DNA from 3 places in the Quadrisphaera sp. KR29 genome. Region 2 is predicted to be linked to each of the others. Evidence: riboswitches for the same ligand, from Rfam matches in the RefSeq annotation. Region 2 holds a riboswitch; each other region holds the start of a gene.

Region 1 (9,948 bases), on a different contig from region 2:
CACCCGTGTGGACGCCGACACTCCTGCCGTGACCACCCACCGCGGGCCGCAGACCTACGTGACGCCGGCCCTGGCCGTCGACGTCGCCGCCCTGACCGTGCTGCCCAAGGAGGCGCCGGGTGGGCTGCGACGCCTCGGCGTCGTCGTCGTGAGGCCGGACGGCGAGGACGGCTGGCGCCTGCCCGGGGCCTTCGTGCACGCCCCCGCCCGCTGGGCCGACGCCGGGCGCAACGTCGGCCCGTCACCGGCGGACGAGGTCCCCCCGCTGCGTGCCGCCGTGAACCGGGCACTGCGCAAGGCGGGCCTGCGCGAGCGCCTGCCCGAACAGCTGCACGTCTTCGACGCGCCGGACCGCGACGACCGGGGGTGGGTGATCAGCGTCGCCCACCGCGACACGCTGCCGCGGCGCGAGATCCCAGGAGCCGGGGTGGAGGTCGGCCAGGGCCACGGCCACCAGGTGGCCGTGGCGGTGGTGAAAGGTGAGGACGACGACGTCAAAGCCTTCCTCGACGGCGTCCCGCTGCGCCTGCCGTACGACCACGCGCACGTGCTGGCGGTGGCCGTCGCAGACCTGCGCGCCCGCTACGCGGTCGAGCCCGACCCCGGCCACCTCCTCGGCGAGTACTTCTCGGTGCGAGAGCTGCGCCGCGTGCACGAGGCGGTCAAGGGCGAGGAGCTGCAGGCAGACACGTTCCGCCGGCACTTCGAGCACACCTTCACCATGACCGAGCAGTGGGCTCCTCGATCTGTGGGTCGCCCTGCCTACCTCGCACAGCGCCTCCCCCGCGAGAGGTGGGGCCGCCCGAGGGGTGACCGACCGCTGCGCACGGCCGCCGCACGGGCGGCCAAGCTCGACAGCCGCGACTGAGTCGCCCGACAGTCAGTCCTTCGGCGCACCGCGCCGGTCGAGGTCAGCGACGAGCGACCCCCACGGTGCTCCTGCGGCAGCCAGCCGCGAGCGCAGCCCTCGCAGCTCGGCGGCCAGCTCGCGCTGTTCGTCCGACGCGAGCAGCACGGCGAACCGGTCGTCGAGGAGCCAGGACTCGTCCGAGCTCGCCCGGGCGGCCAGGGCGTCGAGGAACAGCTCCACCGCGCGCGCCCGGTCCGGGACCTCGTCGCCCGGCATGGAGTGCCACGCGAGCTGGCCGTCCCAGAGCTGCCCCCGCAGGCTGCCGCCCTCGACGTCGAGCACCGTGCCGAACGCCCGCTCGACCCCGCGCTCCTCGTGGAAGCTGGCGACCTCGTGGACGAGCCGCAGCACGTTGTCGTCGGTCAGCGACGCGCCCACGACGAGCAGGTGCCGCGTCAGCAGCAGGGACTGCAGGACGGCCGCCGCGGGACGCGAGCCGGCGTCGTAGCGGACGAAGTCCCTGCGCGACAGCACGATCGAGCGCTCGTCCTCCACGTCGCCGTGCATCTTGAGCAGCCACGGCGCGCGGCCCACGTGGGTCGAGTGCGGGAGCACCGTGGTGAGCGCGTCCTTGCGCACCGCGTCGTGCGCCCGCTCGTAGCAGTCGTCGAAGTTGGTGGTCACCACCTCGGCGCAACCGAGCGAGGCCAGCAGGGAGTGGCCGATCGCATGGCGGTCGGTCCGGCAGGCCTCGATGACCAGGCGCTCGAAGTCCGGGACCTGCTTGCGCAGTAGCTCGGCCTGGTCGAGCGGCCCCAGCCGCTGGAACTCCTCGCGGGGGTAGTCGCGACCCTCGCTCAGGCCGGTGACCAGCTGGGTCCACGTCGGCAACCCGGCGGGGACGCTGACCCCGGCGCCGAGGAAGAGCGCGAGGCTCCCCTCCCGGGCCTTGCCGGCCAGGTCCTGCGCGAGCGCGAGCAGCGACTCGTCGAGCTGCCACCAATCGCCGCCGTCGCTGCGGCGGACGTGCTGCATCGCTGCGTAGACAGCGGGGTCGTTGGTGACCACGGCGACGTCGACTCCCCGCGCGCGGGCGACCTGTCGCGCGGTGCGCAGCAGCGCCAGGACCACCTCACCGCGCTGCTCGGTGAAGCCGCCGCGCCCGATGCCGACGAGGGGGATCGCGAGCAGCGGCCGAGAGCGCAGGACTCCCCCGTCGCGGCGCGCAGGCCGCAGCCCTTCCTCGGCCATCGCCTCGAGCACCTGGCGGACGCCGTCCACCAGCCAGGCGGTGTCGTGCTCGGGCAGGAAGGAGCCGACGTCGACGAACCACACGCGGTCCTGGGCGCTGCCGATGCGCGCCCCACCCTCGGCCCAGCCCTCCGGTCGGACGGGTGCGCCGCCGATGGCACCGCGCCAGTGCGCACCCACCGAGAACCGCCAGTCCGTCGGGATGGCGACGGCGTCGAAGGCGAGCGCGCCGAGGTCGCCGTGGACCACGAAGACGTGGCCGGGCCCCGTCCACGAGTTCTGCGCAGCTGTCACTCACCCAGCGTGACAGCCGTATCCCAGCACGGAGCCGTCCATCTGGGGGATGCAGTTAACGCGCAGATGCGGTTATCCGGTATGTTGGCGCACAGTTGAGTCAAGGAGGTGGGCCACGATGGCTCCCACGCAGCACCAGCGCCTCACCAGCGCGCAGACCGACCGCGCCACCGGCGTCCTGCTCGGCCAGGCCGTAGGCGACGCGCTCGGCGTGCCGTACGAGTTCGGCACTCCCCCGACCGGCGAGGCGCAGATGCTCGGCGGCGGGCTCGGGGGCTACGCCCCCGGGGAGTACAGCGACGACACGCAGATGGCGGTGGTCATCGCCCGGGTCGCGGCCACCGGCGCCGACCTCACCTCCGAGGCCGCCCTCGACGCGGTCGCCGACGGTTTCATCGCGTGAAAGCAGAGCGGCCCCGCGGACATCGGCGTGCAGACCTCGTCGGCGCTGACCGGTGTCGTGCCCGGCCCCGGCTCGGCCGCGAGGCTGCGAGAGCGGGCGCACGCCATCGTCGCCAGCGGCCGGCGCGCCGGCGGTAACGGCGCGCTGATGCGGACCGGCGTCGTCGGGATCTCCAGTCTGCACGACCGCGAGCGCACCGCCGCCGCTGCGCGAGCTGTGGCGGAGCTCACCCACGCCGACCCCGACGCGCTCGACTCCTGCGTGCTGTGGTCGGAGGCGGTGCGTGTGGCGGTGCTGAAGGGCCGGTTCGACGTCGAGGGCGGGCTCGACCTGCTGGCGCCCGAGCGCCGGGCTCTGTGGGCGGAGCGCCTGGCCGATGCCGAGCGGGGCGAGCGGGACAGGTCGGCGTCCAACGGATGGACCGTGGCCGCCCTCCAGGACGCGTGGACGGCGATCCGCCGCACCCCCGTGCCGGAGGAGTCAGCGACGACCTCGCCGTGCGAGCACCTGCAGGCGTCGCTGCACGCCGCCGTCAGGTCCGGCCACGACACCGACACCGTCGCCGCCATCGCCGGAGCCCTCCTGGGCGCCCGCTGGGGCGGATCCGCCGTGCCCGCCACCTGGCGGCGGCGCATCCACGGCATCGGCGAGGTCCGGTCCCGCGACCTGGTCCGCCTCGCCGTGCTCTCCGCCCGCGGCGGCCGCGCCGACAGCCTGGGCTGGCCGTCCGGCGCGCACGTCACCTACCCGTGGGCGGCCCTGGACGACGGCGTGCCGCACCCCGCCGACCCTGGCGTGGTGCTGGGGACCACGGGCTCGGCGCTCGGCCGCGCTGCGCGGTCCGGCGCGTTTGGGGCCGTCGTCTCGCTGTGCCGCCGCGGCGTCGAGGACGCCGTGCCCGGCGTCGGCGCGAGCGAGCAGGTGGACGTGTGGCTCATGGACTCCGAGGCGTCGGGGGACAACCCGAACCTGGCGTTCGTGCTGCGCGACACGGCCTCGGTGGTCGCCGAGCTGCGCGAGGAGGGCCACACGGTGCTGCTGCACTGCGTCGCGGCTCAGCAGCGGACGCCGACCGCAGCTGTCGCCTACGCCGCGCACCGCGGCGAGGACCCTCGGGCCGCCGCCGCTGCGGTGTTGGAAGCCCTGCCCAGCGCGCGCGGCCACGGCCTGCTGTGGGACGTCGCCCGGGGCAGCGCCTCGGCCTGACACCGACGTCGTCGCTGCTCAGAACGCACTGTCGGTGGTGCGCTCTATCGTCGCGGTGCTGGTTCGCCGAATGTGCGGAGGTGCGGTGCAGGTCGTCGCCCATGTCAGTCCTGAGGAGCTCAGGTCGCTCATGCCGCTGCTGCGCGACGAGCGGCTCCTCGACATCCGGATCGACGTCGACGCCGTGGGTGACGATCTCGAGCTCAGTCCCATCGCGCTGACCGCGCTGATCATCCAGCTCGGGCTGCCGCCCGGCGGCGCTCGGAGCACGCTGAGGGTGGCGGCTCCCCAGGGTCCGTCGCACGGGACGACGACGGACATCGACGTCATCCGTCACGAGCACGGTGTCGTGGTCGTCGCGGTCCGGCTCCCGCTCGACGAGACGTTCACGCAGATCTCGGCTCCGGAGGGCACATCGGGCTGGGTGCCCGCGCCGACCGATGACGGGTCGCCGCGCTTCGAGGACGCGGTGGAGCAGGAGATGGGTGCGCTCGCGGCAGCGGGCGGCATCCTCTGGTTCACGCTCGACACGCTCTGGGGCGGCTCACCGACGCTGCGTCGGATCACGCAGTCACCGCTCGCCCTCTGCTGCGACCACACCGCTCAGCTCTTCTGATCACGGAGGCCACCATGGTTGTCGAGGAGTACTCCGATGTCGAGGCGGCGATGGCAGCGCTGCCCGTCTCCGTCGAGCGACGGCCGGAGGTGCGGCGGCTCATCGCCGGCCTGGTCTACCGGCGCGTGTGGATCCCGGAGAGCCGCAAGTACGTCGCGCTGGCTGATGACGGTCCCGTCGTCGCCTATGTCAACCGCGGCTTCGTGGACGTCCGCGACGCAGCAGGCGGCCACAGCACGCACTTGCTCCCAGGTGCTGACGGCGATCACTCGCGTGCAGCAAGGAGCCGCAGCGGCACAGGCGCTCGGGTGGCTGGTCTGTGCTCGACGTGCTTCACGCAGCTGCCGCTCACTGGCGTCTGCGACGAGTGCGGCTGAGCGGCGAGGCGTCAAGGCAGCTCTCCACGAGCTAGGGCTGCCGATGCCGTCCGGCCCCGCCGCTCAGACGGGTACACCCCCGGCCGCCATGACAGCGTCCCGCAACCTGCCGAGGGTCTCAAGCATCCACCCCCTGACAGCCGGCCAGGAGTCTTCGTCGTCCAGAGTGGCTCCCGGCATCACGACCTCCACGCGACACGCCTTCCGGGACGGCAGCTCGTCGAAGTGCACGTCTGGCAGGGCCGCGCGGATGGCCTCCTCATGCTCCAGGAGGAGGCGGAAGCGTCGGAGGTTCTCCGTGGCGTCGCTGGAGCCGAAGTACAGCTCGACCTTGGCGCCGCCCTTGCCGAAGTTCACGCCCCACACGGCACCTCCCACGCCGGTGGCGAAGTTCCACCAGTTCTCAGCCGGTGGGGTGCCGGTCCTCAGTCCGAGTCCCCCCACGCCGCTGGCCAAGGACGTCCAGTACTCCCGGTACTTCTCCTGCTTGGACGTCGGCCCGACCGCATGCCCTTCGGCCTGGCTCTTGGCCGCTGCGACGTAGTCGTTGGGCCTCACCACGACCTCGAGCTGCGGCGCGACGAGCGTGGAGGAGCCTCCCTCGACGGCCACGATCGTCAGGCGTAGCCCGAAGAACCGGATCTCCGCAGACGTCGACCCGTTGAGCCAGTCGAGGGCAGCCCGGTGCTCGTCCCTGAAGTCCTCGGCGATCCAGATGATCGTCGTGGGCTCGGTACCACCGGCGTAGGTGAGCAGCTGCCCGAGGTGCCGGTGGTCCGTCATCCCGTACTGGTTCTCGACGATCACCCGGCGGTCGCTCTGCTCCACCTCGCTGCCGATGAGGTCGAGGGAGTAGGCGCCCACGGGGTGCTCTCGAGCCTCCAGCTGCACCTCCAAGCCGATGGCCTCGCTGAGGGCAGCGCTGTTGGCCAGCAACCAGGGGGTGAAGTGGCCGTACTCCGTCGGCCACACCTCGCGGATGGGCACTTCGACCAGCCGGCTGATCGTGACCCCTGCCTTCACGAAGCTCGGCTGGTCGTTCCCGGGCCCCGTCAGGGCGTCCTCGTCCACGTCGTCACGCTCCCACGTAGCAATGACGGCGTGCAGCCCTCATCAATCACGGTCACAGCAAGGAGACGCCCTCACAGTCCGAGGCGCTTGGCGACGTCGTCACCGCCGACCCAGCGGACGAAGTCGGGATCTCCGCACACCACGAGCTGCTCGCGAGCCCGCGACAGCCCGACGTAGAGCCGCTCCCGCGCTCGGTCGCGCGTGCCTTTCTCGTTGAGCGCCAGCACCACGGCGCGCCGCTCTAAGCCCTTGAATCCGAAGACGTGGCCGTAGAAGACCAGCGCGTCGTCCCAGAACGAGCGCCAGTAGGCGGCCGGCCCGTCCTCCCAGCGGGACACCTGCTCGGGGTGGCGGCTGCCGGTGGTGATGAGCGCGACGTCCTGGGGGCGCCAGCCGGCGTCGAGCAGGTCATCGACCGCGTCGTCGGCCTCACCCACGGCGTCGTCCGGTGAGCACGCGCGGAACTCGACCTGCGGGCCGTCGCCCCCGCGCAGCTGCATCCGCGAGCCGACGAGCGGGGAGAACGCCGTCGCGATCTGCTTGCTGTTCCGCAGGTTGTCGTCCAGAACGAGCGGCACCAGCCCCAGCTCAGGGCGTGAGTACCGAGGGAACAGCGTCTGCCCCTCGTCGGAGAAGACGTAGAGGCCTCCGGTGTCCGGGTCGGAGAGCGAGGCGACGAGCGGCTCCCACCACGCCGGCGCGAAGTCCTGCGCCTCGTCGACGACGATGGCGTCGAAGCGCTGCCCCGGTGGCAGCGCGTGCGCCAGTTCCGTCATACGAGCCGGAAGCTCGTGCTCCCAGTAGGCGGCGTCCTCGCGACCCTTGTGCGGCTGGCCCGACCACTTCGCGCCGAGGTCGTGGAAGACGCCGACGTACTGGGGCCGGTGCTTGTGGTTCTTCCACGCGCCGGTCGCGCGCTGGAGGTAGCTCGCCAGGCCCAGGGAGTAGCACAGCAGTGCCACCCGCTGGCCGTCCTGGCCGAGCCGTCGCGCTTGCTCCAGCGCCATGAACGTCGTGCCGCTGCCCGCTCCTCCACGGACCTCGAGACGCGGCAGAAGCCGAGCGGCTCGGAGAAGCGCCAACTGCGTGCTGGTGAGGACGTCGACCTGCGCCTCGTGCTCAAGCGCCTGAGCCACCACATCGCGTTGCGGGAGGTTGCGACCGGCCAGCTCCTCGGCGAGCAGGTCTAGGTCGGCTCGCTGCGCCTGCCGGTTCCCCGTGCCCTGCTGCGCGAGGAGGTCCTTGAGGAACGGCACCAGACCGTCGAGCTGGTTCCTGTCCGCGACGGCCCAGCGCGGGAGGTCCGGAGCCGAGAAGCCCGCGGCCAGCGACGTGGTGGGCAGCACGACGGCGTGGCCCCACTTGAAGCGCTGCTTCGAGGTGCCCCGCCACTCCGCAGAGCCTTCGATGAGCGCCCGCAGGGCGTACATGCCGTCTCGCGCTTGAGCCGCGGGGTGGATGACCTTCTCGCTGCCGGCCGCCCGCTGGTGCCAGTCGAAGCCGTCGTGCCAGACCTCACCGCCCTTGACCTCGAGCACCACGACGCCGTGACCAGCGAGCCCGACGACGACGTCGAGCTCGTGGTCCTTCTCGTGGGTGGTGACCCTCTGGTTGGCCACCAGGAGGTCTTCCTCGCCGAGCGTGTCGCGGAGCTTCTGCCAGACGATCTTCTCCGTGCTGGTGGCGAAGCTGGGGTCTTCGGGTAGGCACCGCGGCACCTGTTCACCGTGTCAGGTGGGCAGCGTGAGGGCCACCCCTCCCAAGCATGACATCGCGGCACCCGCCAATGGCAGGGCTGTCAATGACAGCCCTGCATAGATATCGTGCTCTCGGTTCACGAGCCGCAGCGACAAGCCTCGACTTGCTGCGCAGCAACCCCTCGTCAGGGTGCTTCGAGTGATGAACCGGCGCCGACCGGCCGGCAGGCGCAACGACCGCGGCACGAGCCGCAGAGCTGGAGCGCATGTCATGGTTCCTTGTCGCGGCGATGGCGATCTACCGACCGGATGCCGCTTGTTCCTGCCGGGACATCGCACACACCCCATCCAGGCGAGGCTGGGCCGGCAGGGCACGGACCGCTGGGTCGACGCCCTGGCTCACCTCGACACCGATGTGCACACCATCGCGCTCGACCTGTGGACGTCCGGCAGGCGGATGACGGTTTGGCACCACGCCGCGCTGGGGGGCTTGCTGTCAGACGGAGCGCCGGTACGTCTGCACCCGGACCTCAACCTCATGCGGTCCGGCGATCTGCTGCTCTGCGTCGCCCCTGTCGACCATTGACGAACGTCATCCAGCAGCGTCCAGCAACTGGGGCAGATCTGCCGTCGTGATGAGGCCGACCAGCGGCTCCCTCCGCTGTCCAGACTCCGTCACCAACAGCGCGACAGCGGGGCGGCCTCGCTGACCGCCGTGCTGCAGCCGAGTCGCGGCATCAGCAGCGGTGATGGTCACCGGCACGAACACCGCCGCATCGACCTGCTCGACGTGCGGAAGAAGGTCCCTGATGGGGACGTCTTCGACGAGACCGATGCCAGGTGGGGTCAGGTTGGCGCCCAACCACATAGCAATTCCGTCCGTGGTCAGCAGCCCTGAGTAACCGTCCTTGGCGTCGTACACGGGGAACTGCGAGTACTGGTGCGAGGCGGCGACCAGGAGGACTTCGGACAACAGGTCGTCTGGCGCGAACGTCGCTGGCCGCGCCAGGTCCAGCACGTCGCGAGCCTTGGCCGGGCGGAGCAGCCGCTCCCGAAGCCTCTCGATGGCTCTGACGACCTCGGGGACCGGCTCAGCGAGTGGACGGCCGTTGATGTACCTGCCGTGCACCAGAGCGTTGCGGAGACTGGCCAGGGTGGACAGTTCCCTGCTCTGCTGTTGAGTGAGAAGCTTTTCGTCCTGCCCCCATCGGATCAGCTCCGACAAGCGCTCACCGTGCCTGGCCGTCAGCTTTTCACGCAGGTGGTTCTCGACCTCGTTGAAGGCAGCCAGGAAACGAAAGGCCATCGTCATCCGTACAGCGCATCCCCACCGGCGAGGGCGTACACGGTGGCGTCGTCTCGCTTCGCGCGGTATCTGTGCGTGGTGAGAACCTTGACCAAGTCCGCCTCGGCAGCCCGTGGGATGACAAGGTAGTCACCGTTGAGAACCGTGTCCTCATGCTTCACCCCAGGGAGCTGGCGCAGGTCGTTGAGCACGTCCTGTGGCAGTGCGAGGGTGAGGCGAGACGGCATGGGTGGCCAATCCCCGTCCTCAACGCCTGGCAACTGACTCCAGCTGTACTCCGCAGCGTCGTCCACGTCGCCGTCATCGTCCTCGAGGTCGGACAGCCAGTCGTCTGCTGTCGCCGGCAAGAGGCCGTCGCCGACGTCCGTGTAGACCGCGCGCATCTCGCCGACCGTGGTCGCAGCCTGTGCTCGCTGCACCGCGCCGGCGAGCAGCTCTGCGTCTTCGGCGCCGATGACAGCCCACGTCTCATGGAACGCGTACCAGCCGTAGATGACGTCCTCGTCAGTCACGGTCCCCAGTGTGCCCGCTGCCCGGAGTCATTCGCTCGCGGGCCATCACAACGTGTGGGCCGACAGCGCGCCGGTCAGAGTGGCGAAGCGGGCTCAGCGGTCAATAGTTCTGATCACTCCACACGGCTGTGGGCGAAAGCACGACAGGACGAGCCGCTGCCGCCTTCGCGTGCTGGTGCTGGCGATCACGACACGAGGCGGCGGACATGACGTCCTCCGTCACCATCGAGGCCACGGTCGCTCCGGTGTGGAGATGCGCGAAGGCCGCAACGCCGCGCTTCCTTGCAACTGCGAGCCCAACAGCCACGAGGTCGCCGACGCCGGCGCCGAGCTGACCGTCGAGGTGCACGAGTCCCGAAGCGTCG
Region 2 (9,948 bases):
CATGGTGCGTGCTCCTGCAGCGGTGCGGTGGTCGGGACCGGGCAGTGCGCCCGACCCCGGGTCTGGAGTCCGTGGGCCAGCTGGCCCCCGTGCGGCCCCCCTGGCGTGCGTGCTGGAGGAGTCCTGTCGCCCGTGAACTGATCGACCGAGCCGCAGGGTAGCGGCCCGGGACCCTCCCCGGCGAGGTCCCGGAGCAGGTCAGCGCCGCGCCGGCCCCTCCGCGGCCCCCTCGGCCGGTCCGCGCGGCGGGGCTGGGAGCCGCGGGTCGCCGCGCGACCTGCGGCTCGCCGGTCCGGGCGGTCCGCCACGGCCCTCGCCCCCGGTCCGGGGGCGCTGTCCCACCCGTGGTGGACGCGGCGCCGGTCCCTCAGCGCAGGACGACGGTGAGCGAGCCCGGCTGGGCCTGCGGGTCGAGCACCGCCGTGGCACCCACCTGCTCGGCCAGGGCCTCCGCGGCGGCCTGCAGCTGCGCCGTCGGGTGGAGGACGGTGGTGGCGCTGCGGGCCGCGCGCTGGGCGGAGGTGGCGTTGCCGGTGCTGGCGACCTGCCAGCCCGCCTCCTCCAGCTCGGCCGCCTCCTTCGCCGCCAGGCCCGAGGTGCCGGTGCCGTTGAGGACGACGACGGGCGCGCTGCGGTCCACGGGCTGCTCGCTGGGCGCCGGGGCGCTGGGGTCCGCGGCGCCGGGGGCGTCCTGGGCGGCCGGCTGCGCGTCCTGGGCGCCGTCCTGGGCCGCGGGCGCGGGCCCGGCGGCGGAGGAGGCCGAGGCGGGGCTCCCGACGGTGCTCCACGCGACGTAGCCCGCTCCCCCGGCGGCGGCCACGACCAGCGCGACGACCACCGGGGCCAGGACGCCCCCGGGCCGCTTCGGCGCGGCCCGGTGAGCGCCGCGCCGGCCGTCGCGCGGCGGGGTGACGGCGTCGAAGTCGTCACGCGGGTACGGCGAGCTCACCCGTCGACGGTACGGGCTGGGCCGCGCCCGCGAGGCCCGAACCGCTCACCCCGGTGCGCCGTCCTCGACGTCGAGGTCGCGCCCGGCGGTGCGCTCGGCGCGCAGCCGCCGCAGGCGGCCCACGAGCACCGGGTCGGCGGCCAGGGCCTCGGGGTCGTCCAGGAGCGCGTTGAGGCGCTGGTAGTAGCGGGTCGCCGACATGTCCAGCTCGTCGCGCACCGCCTGCTCCTTCTCGCCGCGGCGGCGGAAGGAGCGCCGCTCCAGGGCGAGCACCGCCAGGTCCCGCTGCGACAGCGCCACCGGCCCACCCTGGCAGAGGCCGGGCCGGCAGGGCAGCGTGGGAGCGTGCCGCCTCCCACGCCACCGCCGACCCCGCCGCCGTCCCCGCTGGCCGCCCTCCACCCGAGCTGGGCGCGCGCCCTCGCCCCGGTGGAGGAGGACCTGGCCCGCCTGGACGCCGACCTGACCGCCCGCCGCGCGGGCGGGGAGCAGGTCCTCCCCGCTCCCGAGCACGTGCTGCGCGCCTTCGAGCAGCCGCTCGAGGAGGTCCGGGTGCTGCTGCTGGGCCAGGACCCCTACCCGCGGCCCGGCCACGCGGTGGGCCTCGCCTTCTCCGTGGCCCCGCACGTCCGCCCGCTGCCGCCGACCCTGCGCAACCTGCTCAAGGAGCTCACCGCCGACACCGGCGCACCCGCGCCCTCCACCGGTGACCTCTCGCCGTGGTCGGAGCGCGGCGTGCTGCTGCTCAACAGGGTCCTCACGGTGCGCGCCGGGGAGTCCGGCTCCCATCGCCGCCTCGGCTGGGAGCGGGTCACCGACGCCGCCGTGCGCGCCCTCGCCGCGCGGGGCGGTCCCCTGGTGTCGGTGCTGTGGGGTCGCGACGCGCAGACCGCGGCCCCGCTGCTGGCCGGCACCGCCGTCCTGACCGGGGTGCACCCCAGCCCGCTGTCGGCCTCGCGCGGCTTCCACGGCTCCCGGCCGTTCAGCGCGGTCGACGCGGCCCTGCGGGCGCAGGGGGCCCCGCCCGTGGGGTGGGCGCTGCCCTGAGACCGCCGCGTCCGGGCGGACCCGACGCACCCGGTTGCCCGGGGCGACCACTGCGGGGCCCGGAGGGCTAGCGTGCTCGGGTGGCCGCTGCACCGCTGCGCACCTACAGGCGCTACGTCGCCGTCGGGGACTCCTTCACCGAGGGCATCGACGACCCCGACCCGGCCGGCACCGGGCGCCACCGCGGCTGGGCCGACCGCCTCGCCGAGCTGCTGGACGACGACGCCCGCGCCGCCGGCGGCCGCCTGGAGTACGCCAACCTCGCCGTCCGCGGCCGCCGCCTGCCCGAGGTCGTGGCGCAGCAGCTGCCGCGGGCCCTGGAGCTGGCGCCGGACCTGCTGAGCATCAGCGCCGGCGGCAACGACATCCTGCGGCCCTCCGTCGACGTCGACGCCCTCGCGGCGCAGCTCGACGAGGCCGTGGGCGCCGCGCGGACGGCGGGCGCGCAGGTGCTGCTGGCGGCCGGCTTCGACCCGGCGGGCCTGCCGGTGGTCCGGTGGACCCGCGGCAGGGTGGCCACCTTCAACCTCCACGTGTGGGCCATCGCCCAGCGCTGGGACGCCCTCGTGCTGGACCTGTGGTCGATGCGCGCCCTGTACGACCTGCGCCTGTGGGCGCCCGACCGCATCCACCTGGCCCCCGCGGGCCACGAGCGGGTGGCGCTGCTGGCCGCGGCCACGGTGCGCGGGCTCCACGGCGGGGAGCTGGGAGCCGCCGAGCGGGAGTGGGCCGTGCCGCTGCCGCCGCAGGCCTCCCCGGGCCGGCTGGTGCGGGCCGGCAGGGACGCCGCCTGGGCCCGCACGCACCTGGCGCCGTGGGTCCGCCGGCGCCTGGAGGGGCGCTCCAGCGGCGACGGGGTGAGCGCCAAGCGGCCCGACCCGCTCCCGCTGGTGCGCTGAGCGGCAGCGGCAGCGCCCGTCGGGCGCGACACGGCGCCGCGTCTGGTGCCGAAAGCCGGTCCGCCGGGCCCCCTGCGTGCCACCATCGCCTGCATGAGGACGGACCGGCCGCAGCGGCTCGCGGGCCCCGCCGGGGGGACGACGGCGGTGGTGCCGGAGGTCCCGGAGGGCAGCTACCTGAGCTCCACCTCCCCCGCGGGCATCCCCCACGCCGCCCTCAGCGGGCCGGTGGACACCTCCGCCCTCGACGACGCCCCCTCGCGGCCCCGCTCCGAGCGGCGCCGCTGGGCCCGCCCCACCCAGGACGCCCTCGACGCCCCGGTGCCCTCCCAGCCGCAGCACCCCACCGCCGAGCAGCGCCCCCGCGCCGGCGGCCGCTCGCTCGCCTCCCCCGTGGTGCTCCCGCCGTCGGCCCCCTCGTCCGCCCCCGCGGGGGCCCCGGCCCCTCGCCAGCAGCGCCCCGCCGCCCGCCCCGAGGCACCCGAGCGCGCCATCCACCTGCTGGGCCTGGCGCAGGACCACGCCGAGCGCGTGCGCGCCGCCGCCGAGGCCGACGCGGCCGCGCTGCGCCGCACCACGGCGGCCGACGTGGCCCGCGCCCGCCAGGAGAGCGAGCGCGAGGCCGCGGCCCTGGTGGCGCGCGCCCGCGAGGAGGCGGCCGCGGTGCGCGCCGAGGCCGAGCGCCGCACCCGCGACCTGCCCCAGCGCGCCCAGCGCGAGGCCGAGCAGCTCACCGACGCCGCCCGGCGCGACGCCGACGCCGTCCGCGCGGCCGCCGAGGCCCACGCCGCCCGGGTGCGCCGCGGCGCGGACGCCGAGTCCCGCCGCGCGGTGGAGGACGCCGAGCGCCGCGCCGCGGAGCTGGGCGAGGAGTCCGCCCGCCTGCGCCGCGAGGCCTCCGACCTGTCCGCCGCGGTGACGGCGCTGCGCGCCCAGCACCGCGACGCCGCCGCCGACGTGGCGGCGCTGCGGGAGCGGTCGGCGGCCGCGATGGCCGAGGCCCACGCCGAGGCCCAGCAGATCGTCGAGGACGCCGCCGAGCAGGCCGCCCTCGTGGTCCAGGCCGCCTCGGCCGCCGCCGACGAGCTGGTCGCGCAGGCCAGCGCCGAGGCCGCCGCCGCCGAGGAGGCGGCCCGCACCGCCCACCAGCGCGCCACCGAGGACGGCGACCGCCTCCTGGCGGGCATGCGCGCGGAGGCCGACCAGCTGCTCGCCGCTGCGCGCGAGGCCGCCGCCCGGGAGCGGGCCGAGGCGCTCGCCGAGGCCGACACGGTCCGCGAGACCGGGCACATCGAGGCCCAGCGGGCCACGGCCGAGGCCTACGCCCAGGCCGAGCGGGTCCTGGCCGCCGCGGCCTCCGACGCGTCCGCCGCGCGCCGCGCGGCCGCCGAGGAGCTGTCCCTGGCGCGCGAGGAGGCCTCCCGGGCCCGCGAGCTGGCCGCCGAGGAGGCACGCCGGGTGCGCGCCGAGGCGCGCGCGCAGGCGGAGAAGGAGCTGGCCGCCGCTGCCGAGCAGACCGCCTGGACCACGAGCACCGTCGACGCCCTCCTCACCGCGGCCGAGGAGGAGGCGCGCACCGCCCGCAGCCGCGGCCACGCCGAGGCCGCCGCTGCGGTGCGCCGCGCCCGCGTGCGCCTGCAGGACGTGGTCAGCGCCGCCAGCCAGCGGGTCCGGGCCCGCCTCGGCGGGCTCGAGGAGGAGGCCGAGCAGCTGCGCCGCAGCGCCGCCGAGGAGCTGGAGTCCGCCCGGGCCGAGGCCGTGCGCGTGCTGCGCTCCGCCCGCTCCGAGGCCGACCAGGTGCTCGCTGCGGCGGGTGCGGCCGAGTCCGCCGCCCGGGACCGCTCCCAGCGGCGCGCCGAGGAGGCCGAGCACGGCGCCCGCGCCCTGAGGGCCCGCGTGGCCGAGGAGGTCGCCCGCGCCCAGCGCGAGGGGCAGGACGTGCGCCGCGAGGCCCGCGCCGAGGCCGTCCGCCTGGTGCTGGAGGCCCGCAGCACCGCCGACCGGGAGCGCGCCGACGCGGAGGCGCGGCGCGACCGGCTCGCCGCGGAGGTGGCCGAGCTCACGCGGATGCGCGAGGCGGCGGCTGCCGAGCTCGGCCAGCTGTCGGGCATCATCGAGGCGCTCGCCGCGCGCGGACGCGGTGGCTCCCCGGCGCTGCCGGGGTCGGCCGCGGACCCGTCGGCGAGCGGTCGCCGCGCGTCCCTGCCACGGTAGGGGCCGCCCGTCCCCGGCGGGGCCCGCGCGGCCGCCAGCGGCCGGGGCTGGGTCCACGAGCTCCCCCGGAGGCACCATGGCTGACACCGGCGCGTTCCGCACCGTCCTGCGCGGGTACGACCCCGCGCAGGTCGAGCAGCACGTCCACGACCTGGAGGTCGCCCTCCAGGAGGCCCGCGGGGCCGCGGCCGAGCTGTCCGAGAGGGTGCAGGCCCTCGAGCACCGGCTGACCGAGCGCGCCGCCGAGGACGCCGCCGAGCTGGTGCGCCCCGAGGCCCTCCAGCCCACCTACGCCGACCTGGGCGCCCGCGTGGCGCAGATCCTCGCGCTGTCGGAGGAGGAGGCCGGGGACGTCGTGGCCCGCGCCGAGGCCGAGGCGGGGGCGCTGCGCAGCGAGACGGAGGCGCACGCGCGCCTGGTCCGCCTGGAGGCGGACCGCTACGAGGCCGCGGTGCGCTCCGACGCCGACCTCGAGGCGCAGCGCGTGCTGGCCGACGCCCAGCTGCGCGCCGAGGAGCTGCTCGACGCCGCTGAGCGCGACGCGGCGGCCCGGCGCGAGGAGTCCGAGGCCGCCTGGGAGGACGCCCGCGCCCGCGCGGCGCAGGCCGCCGCCGACTTCGAGCTGGCGCTGGCCACGCGGCGCCACCGCACCGAGGTGGAGTCCTCCGAGCGCGCCCGCGCCCAGGCCGAGGAGCTGGAGCGGGCCGAGCGCCTGGTGGCGCAGGCGCGCGACCGCGCCGACGCCGTGGAGCGGGAGGTGGCGGCCCGCACCGAGGAGCTGCTGGCCTCCGCCCGCGAGGAGGCGGCCGCGCTGGTGGAGCAGGCGCGCGAGCACGCCGACCAGGTGCGGGCGCAGTCCCAGCGCGAGGTGGCGGCGGCCGCCGAGCGCCGCGACAGCATCAACGCCCAGCTGGCCAACGTCCGCCAGATGCTGGCCACCCTGTCCGGCGGCGCCGGCGCCCCCGCGGGATCGGTGCCGGTCACCGGGCTGGAGGACGGCGCCGCGGCGGGCGAGGTGGACCACACCGCCGTGCTCGACCTGCGCGAGGACGAGCCGCAGGCGGCGCCCCGCCGCTGAGCCGCTGGGCTCAGGCCGCCGCGAGGCGGTGGTAGGCCCTGGCGTGGTGGACCAGCGGCGTGCCACCGGCGACCGCGGTGACCTCGGGCCGCACGAGCAGCAGCAGGCTGTCGCCGGCCTCGACCACCGCGTGGACGGGGCCGGCGAGGCGGGCGACCACCCCGCGCAGCTCGGGCAGCCCGGACTCGTCGAAGCCCCACGAGCCGTCCTCGGGGAAGCGGCCGGCGGCCGGCGCGGCGAACCGGCGCGCCAGCTGCTCCTGGTCTGCGGCGAGCAGGTGCACGGCGGCGCGCCGCTCGGCCAGCAGCGCCTCCAGGCTGGAGGAGGTCCGCGAGACGTTGAAGGACAGCAGCGGCGGCGCCACCGACACCGACGCCACGGAGATCGCCGTGAAGCCCACGGGGCGCTCGCCGGCGCGGGTGGTCACGACCCACGCGCTGGAGGCGACGGCGCGGAACGCGCCGGCCAGGTCGACCACGGGTGCAGCGGGAGCGTCGGTGCAGGTCACGGCGGATCTCCTCCATCGGTCCTGGCGGGAGCACCTGCCCTGCGCGGGGCTGGTTGCTGCGGCGTCGACGAGCCAGGTCTCTCGGCCGCTCTGGATGGGCGGGGTCGATGGTCCCCCGGGCCGCCCACCGGTGTCAACGCGGCGCCGGCGCGGGGAGGGCGCGCGGGCGGTCTAGCGTGGCGCCGTGCAGCGCGTGGTCATCGGCGTCGCCGCCCTGGTCCTCACCGGTGCGGTCGGGGGCCTGGCCGGCCTCCTGCTGGCGCCGCGCCGGCGGCGCCCCGCACCCTCCACAGCGGTGCTGCTGGGGGTGGTGCTGGCCTTCGCCGGCGGCTTCGCCGGCTACCTCGCCGGGCCGAAGGGCGCCGGCGGCGCCTTCCTGACCGGGCCGGCCTGGGTGGGCGCCGCGGCGGGAGCGCTGCTGGCCCTGGCCCTGCTGCTCCTGCCGCTGCGGCGCCCGCGCGCCTGACGTGCCGGCCCTCGCCCTGCGCCCGCTGCTGCCGGGCCTGCTGGCGGCGACCGCGGCCACCGCCCTGGCCCTGGCCGTCTCCGCGCTGGTCCCCGGCCTCGGCCCGACCACGGTGGCCGTGGTCCTGGGCCTGCTCGTGGCCAACGCCGGTCTGCAACGCGCTGCCCTGGTCCCCGGAACGGCCTTCGCCAGCCGCCGGCTGCTGCGCACCGCCGTCGTCCTCCTGGGCCTGCAGCTGCCGCTGGGTGCGGTGCTGGCGCTCGGCTGGCAGGGCCTCGCCGTCGTCGTCGCCACCGTCGCGCTGACCTTCGGCGGCACGCTCGCGCTGGGCAGGGCGCTGGGACTGCCCCCGGGGCGGGGCCTGCTGGTCGCGACCGGCTTCGCCGTCTGCGGCGCCTCGGCCATCGCCGCCGTGGAGCCGCTGGCCAGGGCTCGCAAGGAGGACGTCACCACCGCCGTCGCGCTGGTCACCCTGTGCGGCAGCCTGGCGATCCTCGTGCTGCCCCCGCTGGCCGGTCCCCTGGGCCTGGACCCGGTGGCCTTCGGCGCCTGGGTGGGCGCCAGCGTCCACGACGTCGGCCAGGTGGTGGCCACGGCCAGCCGGGTCGACGGCGCGCTGCAGACCGCCGTCGTCGTCAAGCTGGCGCGGGTGGCCCTGCTGGCGCCGCTGGTGGCCGGGGTGGGCCTCGCGGCCCGCCGCGCCGCCCGCCGCGCCCGCACCGGCTCCCGGGCCGGGGAGGGCGGGGAGGGCGTCAGCGCCCGCGTGCCGCTGCTGCCGCTGTTCGTGGTGGGGTTCCTGCTGGCGGTCGCCGTGCGCAGCACCGGCCTGCTGCCCGCGCAGGTGCTGGCGGCGGCGCAGACCGTGCAGACCGTGCTGCTGGTCGCGGCGCTGTACGCCCTGGGCACCGGCATCCGGCTGCGCGCGCTCGCGGCGACCGGGGGGCGCTCGCTGGTGCTCGGCCTGGCCTCCTGGCTGCTCGTGGCCGCGGTGGCCTGGGCGGGGGTGCGCCTGCTGGGGCTGTGAGGCGCCTGACGGCCGGCCGCGGCCCGTGGTTCGATCGGCGGGTGGTGACGGGGCACGCCGACGGGCCCGTGCCCGCGGTGCCCCCGGGCTGGTGGCAGCGGGCGCTGGCCAGCATCCCCGACCCCGTCGCGGTCCTGGGGCCGGGCTGGGAGGTGCTCTGGGTGAGCCCGGCCGCCGCCTCGGCCAGCGGGCTGCGGCCCCAGGAGGTCCTGGGCAGGGTCCTGTGGGACGCGGTGCCGGGCACCTCGACCAGCGAGGAGCCGCTGCGGCGCGCGGCGCGCACGGGGACCACCACCACGTGGGAGGCGCGGATCGGCGGCCCGCGCTGGTACGAGCTGCAGGCGGTCCCGCTGGACGGCCTGCTGCTCGTGGTCGCGCGCAGCACCGACGAGCGGCGCTCGGCGGCGGCGGTGGTGGCGGGCCTGCTGGAGCGCACCCGCCTGGTCCTGGAGGTCTCCACCGCGCTCGGGGCGGCCCGCACGCTGGAGGAGGTGGCCACCGCCGTGGTCGCGGTGGCCACCGAGAAGCTGGGCGCCGACTACGGCGGCCTGTCGGTCCTGGACCGGGCCGCCCGCCGCGTGCGGACCGCCTCGCGCGCCCAGGTCGACCCCGACGTCGAAGCGGCCTGGGCCGACCTCCCGCTGGACCACCCCGGCCCGGCGCCGCACGTCTGCCGCACCGGGCAGGAGCTGGTCTTCCACGAGCTCGCGGACGTGCGGGCGCAGTTCCCGGCCGTCGCCGCGCGCATCCAGCGCTCCGGGCTGCGCTCGGGGGTGGTGGTCCCCCTGGTGGCCGAGGACGCGGTGGTGGGGGCGCTGACCATCGGCTGGCGCGAGGACGGCAGGGTGTCCCCGGGCGTGCTGGACGTCGTACGGGCCTCCGCGGCCGCGACCGGCCAGGCCGTGCGCCGGGCGCTGCTGCTGGCCGACCGGGCCAGCGCCGCCGAGGTCCTGCAGCGCGCCCTGCTGGCGCCGCTGCCGCGGGGGCTCGACGTGGAGCTGGCGGCCCGCTACCTGCCGGCGGGCCGGCGCGACCACGTCGGCGGCGACTGGCACGACGCCGTCCCCCTCGACGGCGGCCGCCTGGCGCTCGTGGTGGGCGACGTCGCGGGCCACGACGTCGAGGCGGCGGCCGTGATGGGCCGCGCCAGCGGCGCCGTGCGCTCCTTCCTCCTCGCGGTCGACGGCCTGCCCTCGCGGGCGCTGACCGCCGCGGACGACGCCTTCCACCGGCTGGAGGTGGGCGCGCCCGCCACGGTGGTGGCCGGGGTGCTCGGGCCCCCCGGCCGCGGCGGGACGCGCAGCTGGCGCTGGGCCAACGCCGGGCACCCCCCGCCGCTGCTGTGCCCGCCCGGCGGGGACGTGCGGGTGCTCGGGCGGCGCCCGGAGCTGCTGCTCGGGGTCGACAGGAGCACCCACCGCACCGACCACGTGGTCGCCGTGCCGCCGGGCTCGGTGCTGCTGCTGCACACCGACGGCCTGGTCGAGCGGCGCGACAGGGACCTCGACGAGGGCACCGCCGCGCTGGCCGGCCTGCTGGGGCCGCTGGTCGCCGAGCACGCCGGCGCCCCCCTGCAGGTGCTCCTGGACGCCGTGCTCGCGGCGGCCCTGCCGGGCGAGGCCGCCGACGACGTCGTGGTCCTGGCCGCCCGGACCCCCTGACCGCCGGTGCCCGTCCGGGAGGCCCGCGGGGGCCCGTTCGCGGCGGGCGACGGCGCCGTGCACGATGACGGGGCACCGCCGGGCGAGCCCGGTCACGCGCCG
Region 3 (9,948 bases), on a different contig from region 2:
CGGCCACGGTGCGGCGGATGCCGGCGTAGTCGGAGTGCTGCGGCTGGACCTGGACGCCGATGCGGACGGGGTAGCGCTCGCGCAGAGCGCCGACGACGTCGGTGTCGATGGGGGTGGGCTCGGGAGTCTGCTCGCTCACACCCGTGACCCTAAGCACCTGCAGGGCGCGGGCCCACCCCTGCGGGGTCGGGGGAGCTTCCAGAGTTGGCCCTTACCTCCTGGTGCGTCTCATCACGGGAGGCAAGGGCCAGCTCTGGAAGCGGTCGGCCGAGGACCGATCAGCTGGCGTCCAGCGGCAGCAGCACGCCCTTCACGGACGGGTCGTTCGCGAGGAACTCCTGCACCTTCGGGTCCTGGAAGGTCTCGACGAGGGCCTTGATGTTGGGCTCGTCCTTCCACGTGGAGCCGATGGTCAGCTGACCGGCGAACTCGTCGGGTGCCACCGGCGCGAAGATCTGCTGCTCGAGCGGGACCTTGGCCGCGAGGTAGTACTCGGTGTAGCCGACCGCGGCGTCGAGGTCGGGCAGGGCCCGGCTCTGAGCGCCGAAGTCGAGGAGGGTGAACTGCAGGTCCTTCGGGTTGGACGCGATGTCGTCGACGGTGGCCGAGCCGACGTCGACGCCGTCCCTGAGGGTGATGAGGCCGGCCTCCTGCAGCACGTACAGGCCCTGCGCCTCGTTGGCGGGGTCGGAGTACAGCGAGACGGTGCCGCCCTGGGGGATCTCCTGGGGCGTCTTCCACTTGGCCGACCAGAGCCCGAAGCCCCAGCGGAAGACCGGCGTGGCGGCCTCCTCCTCGAAGTCGGGGTTGGCCTCCAGCACCTGGCCCAGCCACAGCTCGTGCTGGTAGATGGTGCCGGCCACCTCGCCGTCACTCACGGCGCGGTTGATGGTGTTGGAGTCCGCCAGCGCCTTGAAGGCGACCGTGATGCCGTGCTCGGGGGCGACGTCCTTCGCGATGTACTCGATGAGCGCCTGCTCGCGGGCGTTGCCCTCGGCGGTGGCCACGTACAGCGTGGCGCCGGGCGTGGTGTTCGCGGTCTCGGTGCCGCCGAGGCGGGGGACGACGACGGCGCTGGCCACCGCGAGCACCGCGACGGCGCCACCGGCGATCCACGGCCACCGTGTGCGCTTGCGGACCTCGAAGCCGTGGCCGTCGGGGCTGCCGGTGCCGCCGGTGCTGGGGCGGGTCTCAGTGGTGGACATCGGAGAGCTCCTTCGGGGACGTGCTGGCGCTGGTGGGGGTGGTGGAGGACGACGACGGCGGGGGCGCCGCGCCGGTGGAGCTGCGCTGGCGCGGGAGGCGGCGGCGCGAGTGCGGGGTGGTGGCGCGCACGGCGGCGTCGCCGAGGGCCTGGACGGCGGCGACCAGGGCCACCAGCACGACGATCGTCGTGATCATCACGTTGTGGTCGAAGCGCTGGTAGCCGTAGGTGACGGCCACGTAGCCGATGCCGCCGGCGCCGATGGTCCCCGCGATGGCCGAGTACTCGATCATCGCGATGGTGTTGATCGTCAGGCCGCCGAGGATCGAGGGGACGGCCTCGGAGAGCTTGACGCTGGTGAGCACCTGCAGCGGTGAGGCACCCGAGGCGCGGGCCACGCGGACCAGCGACGGCGGCACCGAGCGCAGCGAGTTCTCCACGATGCGGCTGAAGAACGCAGTCCCGGCCAGCGCCATGGGCACCACCGCGGCGGGGATGCCGATGTTGGTGCCGGTGACGAACCGCGTGAACGGCACCAGCGCCGCCATGAGGATGAGGAACGGCAGCGACCTGCCCACGCTCACCACCGCCGACAGCACCCGGTGCAGGACGGGCCGAGGGGTGAGCCCGCCGGGGCCCAGCGCGTCGAGCGCGACGCCCAGCGGCACCCCGAGGACGACGACGACCGCCATCGTCACGCCGACCATCACCAGCGTGTCACCGAGGGCCGGCAGGACCAGGGCGGGGATCTCCGCCCAGGTCAGGTCGGTGCTCGTGGCAGCAAGCACGGGGGAGAGGAGCACGGCGCTCATGCGACGACCTCCAGGGCCTGCCCGAGCGTCTGGGCAGCGGCGCGCTGGTCGGCGGCGTCGGAGGCCTCGCGCTGGGCGTGGAGCCCGAGGCCGACGAGAGCGGCCTCGACGTCGTCGTCGTCCAGGTGCGCCGGGGCGCCGACGACGGCGTGGCCGACGGCCACCCCGGCCACGGTGCTCAGCGACGCGCCCAGCAGCTCGAGGTCGGTGCCGAGGGCGCGGGAGGCGCGGACCAGCCAGTCGGTCGGGACGCGGGTGCCGGCGTGGCTGACCACCCACACCGACCGCTGCCGGCCCTCCTCGGTGGCGCCCGCGTGCGCGCGCCGCGGCAGCAGCTCCCGGCCGAGCGGGGACGCCGGGGTGTGGAGCAGGTCCACCAGGGCGCCGTGCTCGACGATGCGGCCGTGGTCGAGCCGGGCGACCGTGTCGGCCACCGCGACGACGGTGTCCATCTCGTGGGTGATGAACAGGACGGCCAGCTGCAGGTCGTCGCGCAGCTCCTTGAGCAGCGCGACGATGCTCGCCGTGGCCTGCGGGTCCAGGCCGGAGGTGGCCTCGTCGGAGAGCAGCACGCTCGGCCGCAGCGCGAGGGCGCGGGCGATGCCCACGCGCTGGCGCTGGCCGCCGGACAGCTCGTGCGGGTGGCGGTGGGCCTTGTCGGCCAGGCCGACGCGCTCCAGCAGCTCGGCGACCCGCGCTCTGCGCTGCGCAGGCACCACGCCGAGGTGCTTGAGCGGCAGCTCGACGTTCTGTGCGGCGGTGCGGCGTGTCAGCAGGCCGTCGGCCTGGAACACGGTGCCGATGCCGCGACGGGCCTCGCGCAGGTCGCGCTCGGACAGGGCGGTGAGGTCGCGCCCGCCGACGAGCACGGAGCCCGAGGTCGGGCGCTCCAGCAGCGTGGTGCAGGCGGCGAGCGTGGACTTGCCGGCGCCGGACGGGCCGACGACGGCGGTGATCTCGCCGGGGGAGACCGTGAGGTCGAGGGAGTCCAGCACGGTGGTGGCGTGCTGGCCCTCGCCGTAGGTCTTGGTGAGCGACCTGAGCTCGATCACGGCTCGATCACCGTGGCCTCCAAGGTGGTGGGTGGGGCGTTCCGGGCAGGGGGCATCGCCGCTCGGCGGTCACGCACAGTGAGCGCGAGCAGTGGGTGGGGGGGCGCCGGGGGAGCGGCGCGGAGAGGTGCGACGCGCGGGGCAGCGACCGCTGCCGACGCTCCGAGCAGGGACGAGCGGTCAGCGGTGCGTGCGCTGGGGCCGAGGGCCGGCCGTGTCAGCGGGCTGCGGTCAGGCGCGTCGCCAGCGACAGTCGCCGCTGGTGGGGGCGTGCGTCAGCACGTCGGCTCCTCTGAGTCGTCCTTGCCCGTGCCGGTGGGCACGGACCTGGTCTTCACCCGGAGCACCCCATGACGAGCAGGGTTGCCGGCCAGCGAGCCGGGGCTTGGCGCTGGCGCTCATGACCTTGGCAGGACCGTAGCGGGTCGGTCGCCCGAGAGTCAACGCTGTGTCACGACCAGCGTGGCGGGACCTCGGCGTCCGCTGTCGGGGCCGGGTGTGCCGCGGGCACCGCCTGGGCCGCTAGCGTCCGCGTGTGGAGATGGCGCGCGCCGCGGACCTGGTCGAGCGGGAGGCCGGGCGGCTCGCCGCGGCCCTGCGGCCGGAGGGCCTCGCCGTCGTCGTCCCCGGTTGCCCGGGGTGGACGCTGGCCGACCTCGCGCGCCACACCGGAGGGGTGCACCGCTGGGCGCGGGCAGCACTGGGCACGGCCCCCGACGGCTCTCCCGGTGGCGAGCCGTCAGGACCGCCGGACGACGACGCCGTGCCCGCGTGGTTCGCCGTCGGAGCCGGAGAGCTCGTGGCGGCGCTGGCCTCGCTGTCTCCGGCGGCGCCCTGCTGGACGTTCGCCGCCGCCGAGGCGCCCGCGACGGCCGCCTTCTGGGCGCGGCGCCAGGCGCACGAGACCGCCCTGCACCGCTGGGACGCCGAGTCCGCGCTCGCGGCCGCCGGCCTCGCCGCTGCTCCCGACCCGGCGACGTGGCTGGGGGAGGACGTCGCCGCGGACGGTGTGGCGGAGGTCGCCGACGTCATGCTCCCGCGGCAGGTGCGCCTGGGACGCACCCCGGCGCTGCCGGGGGCGCTGGCGCTCGAGAGCCCGTCCGGCCGCAGCCTGCTCGGCGGTGCGGGCGCTCCTCAGCCAGCCGCGGAGCTGCGCGGCCCCGCACCGGCGCTGCTGCTCCTGGTGTGGGGGCGCACCACCCTCGACGCCGAGCTGGCGACCGGCCGGTTGGCGCTGGCGGGCAGCCGCGACGCCGCAGCGCGGCTGCTGTCCGGCGCCCTCACCCCCTGAGGCCCCACGTCCCGACCGGCACCGGCGCGGGAGAGCGCCGGCAGCGGGGCTGTCGGTCAGAGGAGGCGCAGGCCGACGTGCGCGGCCAGCGAGGGCGCCAGGCCCACCAGCTGCACCGCGTCGACGGCGCAGCCGCGCAGCCCGTCGGCGCCGCGCAGCCCCTCCAGGGTCGCACCGCGCAGGTCGACGTCCTCGCAGCGCGCCCCAGCCAGGTCGGCGTCGGTGAGGTCGCTGCCCGCGAACGACACCCGCCGCAGCTGGGCTCCGGTGAGGTCCGCGCCGCGCAGGTCGCAGCCGTCCAGCACCACGTCGGTGAGCTGCGCGTCGCGCAGCACCGCACCGTCGAGCCGGCAGCGCCGCAGCACCACCCGGTCCAGGCGCGCCCCGACCAGCCGCAGCGCCGACAGCCGCGCGTCGGCCACCTCGTCGTCGGCCCACTGGGTGCGCGCGGCGTCGGCCGCGACCGCCGACACGCGCTCCCACCGGCTGCCCGTGACGCGCGCCCCGGCGAGCAGCGCACCGTCGAGCACGGCGTCCTCCACGGAGCTCTCCAGCACGAGCAGCCCCTCCAGCCGCGCGTGCGCCAGCTCCGCGCCGTCGACGAGGGCGCAGTCCCACCGGCCCGACAGGAGCACCGAGCGGTCGGCGACGTCGAGGTCGGGCAAGACGACGTCGGGTGCGCGCGGCGGCGTCGGCCCCGGGCGTCGAGGTGGCCTACCGCCCATGATCACGGACGGCACCGACGGCGTCGGTGGGGGAGGTGAAGCAGGACGGCGGCTGCTCGCCGTCGAGGAGGAGCCGCACCGCGGCGCGCGCCGCGACGGGGCCCACCAGGTTGCCCGTCCCGCTGTACCCGCCCACGGCGGCGACCCGCCCGCCGGCCCCCTCGTCCACGAGCCCGCACAGCGCCCGCCCCTGGGCGTGCTCCGCGGTGTAGCCGACGGACGCGCCCCAGCGGTGCGCGACCTCGCCGCCGCGCAGCGCTCTCCCCAGCAGCCGCTCGGCCACCCGCTGCACGTGCGCCTGCACCGCAGGGGTCGGGTCGGTGGACGTGGTCCACTCGGCCTCCCTGTCGACGTCGCGCCCACCGCCGACCAGCAGCCGCGCGCCTCCTCGGCCGGGAGCGCCGTCGTCGAGCTGGGCGTAGTCGTACCCCCACCGCTCGTACACGCCGCAGGGCACGCGCTCGCGGACCCGCGCGACGTCGTCGCCGGTCAGGGGAGCGGTCGCCAGCATCTGCAGCCGCGCGGTGCGCACCACCGGGTCCGGGCCGCCCAGCTGGGGCAGCAGGACGTCGAGGCGCCCGTCCACGGCCACCAGCACGACCGCCGCGCGCACCGCGCCGCGGTCGGTCTCCACCAGGCCGGGGGAGACCCGCTGCACGCGCGTGCCCTCGTGCAGCCGCACCCGCGCGCCGGGCTCGCGCTGCACGTGCGCGAGCACCCCGAGGTGGCGCACCACAGGGTTGGCCTGCGCGTCGTCGGGCAGGAGCAGGCCCTGCCCGAAGGCGCCGGAGACCTCCTCGACGGCGATGCCGTGCTCTCGCAGGGCGGCGGCCTGCGCGGCGCAGTCGGCCAGCTCCCGGGCGCGCTCGTCGTCGTCCACCCCCACCCCGCCGGCCAGGCGCAGCGAGCCGGCGCGGCGGACGACGCCGGCGGGCAGCACCTCAAGGAGGTGCTCCAGCTCGGCGAGCGTCTGCTCGTAGAGCCACCGCGCGGGCGCGGCGCCCCAGTCCCGGACGGCGTCGTGGAAGAACGGCGCCGTCCCGCCCAGGAGCAGCCCCCCGTTGCGGCCGGCGGCGCCGGCGGCGACGCGGCCGGTGTCCACGCCGACCACGGTCAGCCCGCGCGAGGCCAGCTCCTCCACCGCCGCCAGGCCGGAGCCGCCCAGCCCGACGACGCACGCGTCGGCAGCGGTGTCGCCGTCGAGCGGCGCCAGCCCGGGCCAGGACGCGACGCGGGGGTCGGCGTCCCAGCCGGGGGTGCCGGGGGTGTCCCTGGTCACGGGACGGGTGGTCAGGGCTGCACCACCTGGTGCTTGCCGACGATGGTGATGCCCGACTCGGTCACGGTGAACCCGCGGGCCCTGTCGCGCTCGGGGTCGACCCCGACGGTCGCGCCCTCGGGGACCTCGACGTTCTTGTCGAGGATCGCCCGGCGCACCACCGCGTGGCGGCCGACCTCCACGCCGTCCATGAGCACCGACCTGTCGACCGAGGCCCACGAGTGCACGTTCACGCCGGCGGCGAGCACCGAGTCCTCCACGAGCGCGCCGGAGACCACCGAGCCCGGCCCGACCACGGAGTTGATCGCGTGCCCGATGCGGCCCTGCCAGCCGTGCACGAACTTGGCCGGCGGCAGCGGCGGCTGCTGGCTGTAGATCGGCCACTCGTAGTTGTAGAGGTTGAAGACCGGGTGCACCGAGATGAGGTCCATGTGGGCCTCGTAGTAGCTGTCCAGGGTCCCCACGTCGCGCCAGTAGTCCTTGTCGCGCGGGGTGGAGCCGGGCACGTCGTTGTCCTTGAAGTCGTACACGCCGGCGCGTCCCTGCTCCACGAACCACGGGACGATGTCGCCGCCCATGTCGTGGCGGGAGCCCTCGCGCACCGCGTCCTTGGTGACGGCCTCGGTGAGCGCCTTGGCGTCGAAGACGTAGTTGCCCATCGAGGCCAGCACCTCCCCGGGGGAGTCCGGCAGCCCCTCGGGGTCCTTCGGCTTCTCCAGGAACGCGCGGATCCTGCGCCGGTCGGAGGGGTCGACGTCGATGACGCCGAACTGGTCGGCCAGGGCGATCGGCTGGCGGATGGCCGCCACGGTCGCCGCGGCGCCCGAGGAGACGTGGCTCTCGACCATGGCCGAGAAGTCCATCCGGTAGATGTTGTCGGCGCCGACGACCACGACGATGTCGGGCCGCTCGTCGTTGATGAGGTTGAGGTTCTGGTAGATCGCGTCGGCGCTGCCCAGGTACCAGTGCGGGCCGCGCCGCTGCTGCGCGGGGACCGGCGTCACGTAGTTGCCGAGCATGGTGGACATGCGCCACGTCATGGTGATGTGGCGGTCCAGGCTGTGGCTCTTGTACTGCGTCAGCACCACCGACTTGAGGTAGCGCGAGTTGACGAGGTTGGACAGGGCGAAGTCCACCAGCCGGTACGTCCCGCCGAAGGGGACGGCCGGCTTCGCGCGGTCCGCGGTCAGCGGCATCAGCCGCTTCCCCTCGCCGCCGGCCAGGACGATGGCCATCACCTTCGGTGCCATGCCGATGACCCTAGTGCGCTGGTCACGGCGTGCACACGCAGGTCACCCGACCCGCGGGCCGCAGCCGGCGGCAACCCGCGCAGCAGGGGGGCCGCGCCCGCGCAGGGGCGCCCGGGTGCGCCCAGGGTCTAGGTTCCGCCCATGCGCGTCGACGTCCTCACCCGCGAGTACCCGCCGGACATCTACGGCGGGGCCGGGGTGCACGTGGCCGAGCTGGTGCGGGTGCTGCGCCGGCTGCACCCCGACGGGCCCGGGGGCGACCCGCTCGACGTGCGCGTGCGCGCCTGGGGCCTGGCCGAGGGCGAGCGCGACGAGCCGGGGACGACGAGCCACGCCGAGCTCGCCGAGCTGAGCGGGGCCAACGCGGCGCTGCGCGTGCTGGGCGTCGACCTGTCGATGGCCGCCGCGGTGACCAGCGCCGACGGGACGGCGGACAGCACCGCCCGGGTCGACCTGGTGCACTCCCACACCTGGTACGCCAACCTCGCCGGGCACGTCTCGGGCCTGCTGGCCGGCGTGCCGCACGTGGTGACCGCCCACTCCCTGGAGCCGCTGCGCCCCTGGAAGGCCGAGCAGCTGGGCGGCGGGTACGCGCTGAGCAGCTGGGCGGAGAAGACCGCCTACGAGGGCGCCGCCGCCGTCATCGCCGTCTCGGCGGGCATGCGCGCCGACATCCTGCGCTGCTACCCCGCCCTCGACCCCGAGCGCGTGCACGTGGTCCACAACGGCATCGACGCCGAGGCGTGGAGCCGCGACGACTCGCCCGAGGCCCACGACGCCGTGCGGGCGCTCGGGGTGGACCCCGACCGGCCGAGCGTCGTCTTCGTGGGCCGGACCACGCGGCAGAAGGGGCTGCCGCACCTGCTGCGCGCCGCCGCGCAGCTGCCGCCCGAGGTGCAGCTGGTGCTCGCCGCCGGCGCCCCCGACACCCCGGAGATCGCCGCCGAGGTGGCCGGGCTCGTGGCCGACCTCAGGGCCACCCGCTCCGGCGTCGTCCTCATCGACAGGATGCTGCCGCGCACGGACGTCATCAGGCTGCTCTCGGCGGCCACGGTCTTCGTCTGCCCGTCGGTGTACGAGCCCCTGGGCATCGTCAACCTCGAGGCGATGGCGTGCGGCGCGGCGGTGGTCGCCAGCGCCACGGGGGGCATCCCCGAGGTGGTCGCCGACGGCGAGACCGGCTGGCTGGTGCCCATCGACCAGGTGCAGGACGGCACCGGGCGGCCCACCGACCCCGCCCGCTTCGAGGCCGACCTCGCCGCCGCGCTGGCCGCCGCCACCTCCGACCCCGCCGAGGCGCGCCGCCGCGGTGAGGCGGGGCGGCGGCGGGCGGTGGCCGAGTTCGGCTGGGAGGCCATCGGCGAGCGGACGCTGGCCGTCTACCGGGCCGCGCTCGCGGGCTAGCACCTGCCCCCTCCTCGCACTTTCCGCGGAAAGTGCGAGGAGGACCCCCGTCGGAGTCGCACTTTCCGCGGCAACTGCGAGAAGGACCCCCGTCGGAGTCGCACTTTCCGCGGCAAGTGCGAGAAGGAGCGCCGTCGGAGTCGCGCCCTCCGCGGAGGGTGCGCAGAGGGGAGCGCGGGAGGGGCTAGCGCTGCGGCGCGGCGCCGGACAGCTCCACGGCCGCGGCGTTGACGGCCACGGCCAGGGCCCGGCGGGCGACCCCGTCGACCTCGCGCAGCGAGCGCGCCCGCGCGAGCGCCTCGCTGCTGGAGACGGCGGCGCCGTCGTCCTCGCTGGCCAGCTCCACGATGGCGCGCACGCGCGCCGCCGAGGCCACCACGCGCACCGCGCGGTCCGGGCAGCCCGGCGGCAGCTCGGCGGTGGCGAGCGCGCCCTCGCGGACGGCGGTGATCCGCTCGGCGGCGTCCTCGCGCCAGCGGGCCACGTCCAGCCCGGCCAGCACGCGCGTCGCCTCGGCCAGCCCGGCGCGCAGGGACCTGTCGGCGTCGGCCAGCGTGGTGCCGTCCGGCGCCCTCGGCGACCACGTCGGGGACAGCACCCAGGTCACCTCGGCGCCCGGCTCCCACGCCGAGCCGAACCACGTCACCTCGGGCACCAGCCCGACCCGGCCGACGCCGTGGGCGAGCAGGAGCTCACCCTCGACGAGCACGGCCTCACCGGCCTCGACCGCCTCGGCGGTGAAGCCCGCCGGGCCGGGCAGCCCGGAGGGGTCGCCGGGGGCGGGCAGCGCCACGCGAAGGCCGCTGGCGCCGGCGGCGGCCAGCCCCGCCAGCAGCGCCCGCAGCCCGGCGGGCTCCCCGGAGCCGGAACTGGATCCGGACCCGGTCTCGGGCAGGGCCAGCCCCTGCGCGGCGTCGTCGGCGGTCACGGC

Evidence for each region. A riboswitch is a leader RNA that binds a small molecule or an ion and turns the genes downstream of it on or off. The one in region 2 is predicted to bind S-adenosylmethionine.
Region 1: another riboswitch for S-adenosylmethionine. It lies ahead of ACUN9U_RS15970 (hypothetical protein); the one in region 2 lies ahead of ACUN9U_RS12110 (flavin reductase family protein).
Region 3: another riboswitch for S-adenosylmethionine. It lies ahead of ACUN9U_RS06245 (methionine ABC transporter ATP-binding protein); the one in region 2 lies ahead of ACUN9U_RS12110 (flavin reductase family protein).

The regions. Positions count from the first base shown of each region.
Region 1 is NZ_JBQXXG010000021.1:9,333-19,280, forward strand. Features, by position in the region: gene ACUN9U_RS15935 (NrtR DNA-binding winged helix domain-containing protein) at 29-868, shown strand; gene ACUN9U_RS15940 (SIR2 family protein) at 881-2,395, opposite strand; partial or broken gene ACUN9U_RS15945 (ADP-ribosylglycohydrolase family protein) at 2,514-4,004, shown strand; gene ACUN9U_RS15950 (hypothetical protein) at 4,090-4,620, shown strand; gene ACUN9U_RS15955 (hypothetical protein) at 4,635-4,997, shown strand; gene ACUN9U_RS15960 (DUF4268 domain-containing protein) at 5,061-6,068, opposite strand; gene ACUN9U_RS15965 (ATP-binding domain-containing protein) at 6,140-7,786, opposite strand; SAM riboswitch class IV at 7,901-8,008, shown strand; gene ACUN9U_RS15970 (hypothetical protein) at 8,082-8,351, shown strand; gene ACUN9U_RS15975 (CBS domain-containing protein) at 8,358-9,077, opposite strand; gene ACUN9U_RS15980 (hypothetical protein) at 9,074-9,583, opposite strand.
Region 2 is NZ_JBQXXG010000012.1:32,206-42,153, reverse strand. Features, by position in the region: gene ACUN9U_RS12145 (cold-shock protein) at 1-3, opposite strand, end outside; gene ACUN9U_RS12140 (LytR C-terminal domain-containing protein) at 368-949, opposite strand; gene ACUN9U_RS12135 (DUF3263 domain-containing protein) at 995-1,249, opposite strand; gene ACUN9U_RS12130 (uracil-DNA glycosylase) at 1,295-1,996, shown strand; gene ACUN9U_RS12125 (SGNH/GDSL hydrolase family protein) at 2,077-2,895, shown strand; gene ACUN9U_RS12120 (hypothetical protein) at 2,989-5,109, shown strand; gene ACUN9U_RS12115 (DivIVA domain-containing protein) at 5,186-6,187, shown strand; gene ACUN9U_RS12110 (flavin reductase family protein) at 6,198-6,695, opposite strand; SAM riboswitch class I at 6,705-6,796, opposite strand; gene ACUN9U_RS12105 (hypothetical protein) at 6,880-7,161, shown strand; gene ACUN9U_RS12100 (YeiH family protein) at 7,163-8,185, shown strand; gene ACUN9U_RS12095 (SpoIIE family protein phosphatase) at 8,227-9,846, shown strand.
Region 3 is NZ_JBQXXG010000005.1:93,894-103,841, reverse strand. Features, by position in the region: gene ACUN9U_RS06260 (LLM class F420-dependent oxidoreductase) at 1-85, opposite strand, end outside; gene ACUN9U_RS06255 (MetQ/NlpA family ABC transporter substrate-binding protein) at 279-1,205, opposite strand; gene ACUN9U_RS06250 (methionine ABC transporter permease) at 1,192-2,016, opposite strand; gene ACUN9U_RS06245 (methionine ABC transporter ATP-binding protein) at 2,013-3,068, opposite strand; SAM riboswitch class IV at 3,363-3,474, opposite strand; gene ACUN9U_RS06240 (maleylpyruvate isomerase N-terminal domain-containing protein) at 3,610-4,359, shown strand; gene ACUN9U_RS06235 (pentapeptide repeat-containing protein) at 4,416-5,024, opposite strand; gene ACUN9U_RS06230 (NAD(P)/FAD-dependent oxidoreductase) at 5,074-6,363, opposite strand; gene glgC (glucose-1-phosphate adenylyltransferase) at 6,375-7,613, opposite strand; gene glgA (glycogen synthase) at 7,755-9,017, shown strand; gene ACUN9U_RS06215 (hypothetical protein) at 9,202-9,948, opposite strand, start outside.